2 linked regions of the Thalassospira sp. TSL5-1 genome follow. Each later gene encodes a partner of the first gene's protein in a complex. Links are inferred from orthologs where the notes say so. Each region holds a gene or a part of one and is shown on either strand. Other genes may lie near its edges.

The links.
Region 2: the proteins of trxA (region 1) and trxB are in contact, whole or in part, in a crystal structure (PDB 1F6M), measured with the Escherichia coli proteins. The link is inferred for Thalassospira sp. TSL5-1 from one-to-one orthologs.

Annotation. Positions count from the first base shown.
Region 1 is NZ_KV880638.1:469,286-472,357, forward strand. What follows is about bases 153-2,896. They hold trxA (thioredoxin TrxA), read left to right. Parts: upstream 153-1,236; coding sequence 1,237-1,557; downstream 1,558-2,896. Other genes in these bases: addA (double-strand break repair helicase AddA), read left to right, coding at 153-1,143; LF95_RS11645 (dienelactone hydrolase family protein), read left to right, coding at 1,651-2,340; LF95_RS11650 (methyl-accepting chemotaxis protein), read right to left, coding at 2,437-2,896. Also shown: more of addA, read left to right, coding at 1-152; more of LF95_RS11650, read right to left, coding at 2,897-3,072. UniProt on the Escherichia coli protein: Participates in various redox reactions through the reversible oxidation of its active center dithiol to a disulfide and catalyzes dithiol-disulfide exchange reactions.
Region 2 is NZ_KV880638.1:1,104,626-1,107,832, forward strand. Bases 329-3,207 are described here. They hold trxB (thioredoxin-disulfide reductase), read right to left. Parts: upstream 2,304-3,207; coding sequence 1,353-2,303; downstream 329-1,352. Other genes in these bases: LF95_RS14595 (LysR family transcriptional regulator), read right to left, coding at 329-972; LF95_RS14610 (Lrp/AsnC family transcriptional regulator), read left to right, coding at 2,638-3,123. In the rest of the region: more of LF95_RS14595, read right to left, coding at 64-328.

The sequences.
Region 1 (3,072 bases):
CAAAGCGGGCGTGATGAAGTGCGTATCATGACGGTGCATGGGGCCAAGGGGTTGCAGGCCCCGATCGTGTTTTTGCCCGATACCATGCAGGTGCCCACCCAGTCGCCCAACCTGTTTTGGCAGGACCGGGACCAGTTGATGTTCTGGTTGCCGCGTGTGGCACTGGAAAATGACCGGGTAAAGCTGCTGCGTGATGACATCGCGCTAAAACGCGATCAGGAATATAACCGTTTGCTGTATGTGGCGCTGACCCGGGCCGAAGATCGGCTTTATATTTGTGGCTGGCAGGGTAAATCAAAACCGCCTGCACATTGCTGGTATAATTTGTGTGAAATGGCACTTGCCGAATTTGCCGACGAGACGGAAATGGATTTTGCCAGTGTTTCGCCATCCGGCTGGGTCGGGCCAGGCTTTGTTTGGGAAACGGAACAAATGACCGAGCCCAAACCGGAAAAGGGCCATACCGACACGCTTGCCCCTGTGAGTTCGGCTGACGCAGAGGGGGATCAGGTGCAGATGATGGCGGGTATTGAAAAGCTGATGCGCACGATTGCGCCCGAAGAAGTGTATCCGCCCCGCCCGCTGGCCCCCAGTCGTCCGCTGGAAGATGAACCATCGGTGCAATCGCCTTTGGGCGGGGATCAGGGGCAAAGTTTCAAACGCGGGATTTTGATCCATAAATTGCTGGAGCTTCTGCCCGACCTGTCGCCCGAACGGCGTTTTGATGCGGCAGAACGGTTTTTAAGTCAGCCGGTACATGGGTTAAGCCCCGATCAGCAATTTGAAATTGCCACCGAGACTCTGGCGATTTTTGACAACCCCGATTTCGCGCCGATTTTTGGCCCCGCGTCGCGGGCCGAGGTGCCTTTGGTTGGTATTGTCGGTGGCGATGTGGTTTCCGCCCAGATTGACCGGCTGGTGATTTCGGGCGATGAGGTGATGATTGTGGATTATAAAACCAACCGCCCGCCGCCGCGTGACGTGGAACAAACGCCGATGGCGTATCGGCGGCAAATGGCGATTTATCGCGACGCATTGACTCAGATGTATCCCGATAAAATCATTCGCTGCCATATTCTCTGGACGAATGGCCCGTGGATGGTGGAACTGCCTGAAAGTCTGATGCGAATGCAACGCGCTTGACCTTTGGCTTCTGCCTGCCTACCTTTGCACCCATAAGCGGATCGAGGTTACCCGCTTGGGTGCATGACCTCGTAACAACTAGGATCTGACAGAATGACAACGATTAAAGTATCCGATACGTCATTTGACTCTGACGTTATTGGCGCAGACGCGCCGGTTCTGGTCGATTTCTGGGCGGAATGGTGCGGTCCGTGCAAGCAGATTGCCCCGTATCTTGATGAAATCGCCGGTGAACTTGGCGACAAGCTGACCATTGCCAAAGTCAATATCGACGAAAACCCGAATACCCCGGCCAAATATGGTGTGCGCGGCATCCCGACCCTGATGATCTTCAAGGGCGGCGAAGTTTCGGCCATCAAAGTTGGTGCCATGCCGAAAAGCGCACTGGTTGACTGGATCAATCAGTCGATCTGATCAGGTGTGATCGAACGGAATATTGAAAAAGGCGGGCGCTAAAATGCCCGCCTTTTCTTTTTTTCATCCTACCAGGAGGCAAAATTGCCCGAAATGATCAGGCTTAAATCGGCAATTGACGGGTTTGAATTTGATGCGTGGCACGGAAAAACCGACGGGGTGCGCAAAGGCGGGCTGGTTTTGATCCAGGAGATTTTTGGTCTGGACCATTACATCCTGGAAGATGCCAAACGCTGGGTTGCCCAGGGGTATGAAGTGATCGTGCCTTCGATGTTTGATCGCCAGGAACGGGGTTTTGTGGCCGATCATGATGCGGATGGCATTGCGACGGGTCTTAAATATTCTCGTGAAAATGGTACTGAAAACCCGGTTTCGGATGTGCAGGCCTGTGTGGATGCCCTAAGGCAGGACGGGCCGGTATTTTTGATTGGCTATTGTTACGGCGGGACCGTTGGCTGGCGTGCGGCAGCCGCGATAGACGCATTATCGGCGGTTGTCAGCTATTATGGCGGTGGTGTTGCCGCGATTGCCGATATGGAACCAAAATGCCCGGTGATCTTCAATTTCGGGCGCAAAGACCCGAATATCCCTGCCGATGATGTGATGGCAACGATCAAGGCGGCGCATCCTGCGGTGCCGGTGCATATTTATGAAAATTCCGGGCATGGCTTTAACAATGATGGCAGGCCGGATTCCAACCTTGAAGATGCCCGTCTTGCACGCGCAAGGGCCAGTGCCCTGTTTGATGCCTGTGGTGCAGTCATGCCGGGCAAAAGACCTTAAATATCTAAAGCGATTTGTCTTGCATCAGGACCATTACAACAAAGGCAGGCTGTATGGTTGCAGCCTGCCTTTGTCGGTTTCAGATGTTGTTCGCACTCAGGCCGCGCGGATTTCGCGCAGGAAGGTGTGAATTTGTGACAGCAGGGTATGCGATTTGTCGCTCAGGTCCTTGGCAGCATGCAGGACTTCGCCCGATGCCTGGCGTTCTTCCTCTGCCGAGGCGCGTAAGCCATCCACATTGATTGAAACTTCCTTGGTGCCTGCGGCGGCCTCGGCAACATTGCGAGCAATTTCGCCGGTGGCGGCATCCTGTTGCTGCACAGCGGCGGCAATGCCCGATGCAACCTCGTTAAGTTCCTTCATGCGGGCGGCAAGATGCTTGATCGCGCCAAGCGCATTTTGTGTCGATCCCTGAATATCGCCAATCTGCCCGGCAATATCCTCGGTGGCACGGGTGGTCTGGTTGGCAAGGTTCTTGACCTCGGCGGCGACCACGGCAAAGCCTTTGCCGGCATCGCCTGCACGGGCGGCTTCGATGGTGGCATTGAGTGCGAGAAGGTTGGTTTGCTCGGCAATGGACTGGATCAGTTCAACCACCTGGCCGATTTTTTCCGAGGCCGAACCCAGGGCGCTAAACAGTTCGGTTGCGTCGTCCGCTTCTTGCGAGCCGGAATGGGCAATGTCGGAACTGCGGCCAACCTGCAGGGTGATTTCATCAATCGAGGCGGCGAG
Region 2 (3,207 bases), 640 kb from region 1 along the record:
CAAAACCCCGGCAGGTTCTGCGAACTGCCGGGGTTTTGCATCGGGTTGTGCTGGTGTGGCGGGTCAGGCCGTTGCGGCGAGCCGTGCCTTTACCTCGTTGATTTTGTCGATCAGGAAGTCGCGGAACACACCGATTCGTTTGCTGTGGCGCAATTCTTCAGGATAGACGAAATAGGCATCAAAGCTGGGGCCTTCAAGCTCGGGCAGGATACGCACCAGTTTGCTATCCGCCGGGACCAGATAATCGGGCAGGGCAGAAATGCCCAAACCGGATTCGGTGGCGCGATAAATGCCGTAAATATTGTTCAGTTTCAGAATCGGCCGCATGTCGGGTTTGTATTGCAGGGCGGCATTCATCATCCAGTTCACATTCGAGACCGGCGGACGGGCATCCTCGCCATAAATGATCAGGCGGTGGTCCTTCAGGTCTTCGGGTTTTTTGGGCAGGCCATGCGTTTTGATATATTCGGGGGATGCGAAGATATGATATCGCAGGGTCATCAATTGCCGCTGGACCAGATCGGCCTGACGGGGCGGCTGCATGCGGATGGCAACATCCGCCTCACGCATCGCAAGGTCGAGTTCTTCGTCATTCAGGACCATTGAGAGTTCGATTTCCGGGTAGCGTTCCAGGAACTCGTTAATGCGCGGCGTCAGCCAGATGGAGCCAAAGGCCACCGTGGTGGTAATTTTGAGCGGACCAGACGGGCGTTCTTTCGATTCGCGGATGCGTGCCTCCGCCATCGAAAGTTTGGCAAAAACATCGTGCGCGGTGCGATACAGCAACTCGCCCTGCTCCGTCAGGATCAGGCCACGCGCGTGACGATGAAAAAGAGGTACCTTCACACTTTCTTCAAGTGCACTGATCTGGCGGCTGACCGCAGATTGGCTCAAATTCAGGTTTTCACCTGCGTGTGTAAAACTTCCTGCTTCGGCCACAGCGTGAAAGACACGCAGTTTGTCCCAATCCATTGACCTGCTCCTTTGTCACCACCGTTTGGTCGGCACGATGGCCCCCTGATTAAGTCCCGTTTTTAAAAGCATTTGGTTTCCAGCTGGTTAACCGGATGCCATTGCCGCTTTTACAAGGCCGTCATCAAAGTAATATGAGGGCTTGGACGGGTTGTGCAAGCAAGCATTCACGTTTCGGGCAATTTTCACATCACCCGGTGCGAAAAACGCTGCTGTTTTTCCGTCTGTTCCCTATTCATTTGAACAGCCTGTTTTATGATCGTGCCCTAAAATGTGAAAAAGACCAAAGACATATCGCTGTCTTTGGCCTTTTCCGAAAGTCATATTACCGCGCGTTCCGCCTTTTGTCAGGGGGGACGCGAACGGGTGTGAAGCGGTTCTCAGTCTGCCTGTTCGGCAAGGAACTTTTCAGCTTCCAGTGCTGCCATGCAGCCCATACCGGCTGCCGTTACCGCCTGGCGGTAAATTTTGTCGGTCACGTCGCCTGCGGCAAACACACCGGCAATATTGGTGCGTGTGGTGCCGGGTTCGACCAGGATGTAATTTTCGTCATCCATATTGACCTGGCCCTGGAAAACCTTGGTCGCCGGGTCATGACCAATGGCAACAAAGAAACCATCACACGGAATATCAAGCGTTTCGCCCGATTTGACATTACGAACTTTGACGGCCTCCACGCCATCCATCGGGCCGTCACCGCCCAGAATATCCTCGATCACGCTATCCCAGACCACTTCGATCTTTTCATGTTTGAACAGGCGTTCCTGCAGCATTTTTTCGGCGCGCAGTTCATCGCGGCGGTGGATCAGGGTTACCTTGCTGCAAATCCCGGCCAGATACAGGGCTTCTTCAACGGCGGTATTGCCGCCGCCCACGACCGTGACCGGTTTGTTGCGATAAAAGAACCCGTCGCAGGTCGCACAGGCCGAAACGCCGCGCCCGTTAAACTTTTCTTCGCCCGGCAGGCCCAGCCAGCGGGCCTGCGCCCCGGTGGAGATAATGACGCTATCGGCGATATAGGTGGCACCGGAATCGCCCTTGCAAACAAAGGGACGCTTGGAGAAATCGACATCGACAATCAGGTCATGCACCATTGTGGTGCCGACATGTTCGGCCTGGGCCTTCATCTGGTCCATCAGCCACGGACCCTGAATGACATCGGCAAAGCCGGGATAGTTTTCAACATCGGTGGTAATGGTTAACTGGCCGCCGGGTTGCAGACCCATCACCATCATGGGCGCAAGGTTTGCGCGGGCGGCATAGATTGCTGCAGTATAACCAGCCGGGCCGGACCCGATGATAAGGACGTTTACGTGGTGTTCCTGGGCCATATGAGATTCGCCATTGCCAGATGTTGTGAAACAATATTTGGAATTGGGACACGAACATATGGAGGAAGGCTGGCGAGTGCAACAGCCGGAACGCAACAAGCCGGGCTTTTTTGCGCGTTCCGGGAGATGGCTGTTATGCCTTTGGGGCTGGTGCACGTCGGGTGGTTTTGTTTTGCGCGGTTTTTATACCAAAAGTTTATTATTTTCGTGCGTGGTATCGGCTTTACGTTTGCGGAAAGTTGCAAAATGGACCCGAATATATTATTGCCAGCCTTCGGCCCCGCTGTAATATTGTTTCGTTCGGGGTGTATCAGCGCACAGAATCGAGGAATAGATGCAACGGGTCAAACTCGACAAGATCGACCGCAGAATTTTGCGCGATCTACAGGAAGATGGCCGTATGACCAATGTCGAGCTGGCACGTCGTGCCGGTATTTCGGCCCCGCCCTGTCTTCGCCGTGTTCGCGCACTGGAAGAAGCCGGGTTTATTCAGGGCTATCATGCCGACGTTGATTCACAGGCCCTGGGCTATAACGTGACGGTCTTTGCTCTGGTGGGGCTTGCCAGCCAGGCAGAACATGATTTGCGTGCCTTTGAAAAACGCGCAACCGAATGGCCCGAAGTCCGCGAATGCCACATGGTGGCAGGCGATATGGATTTTCTGTTGAAAATTGTTTCCCATAGCTGGGATGAATATCAAAAATTCCTGACCACCGAATTGACCGTTGCCGAAAACGTCAATCACGTAAAATCGGCCCTGTCGATTCGCACCGCCAAGAACGTGCCGGGCGTGCCGATTGATATTGATGTCGAGGATTGATCCGCGAATGGGGTCATCCATCATCGCGATCCATTGACGAAATGCCGGGCATGTTCCCGGCATTTTTTATGGTTGGTTGCCAAA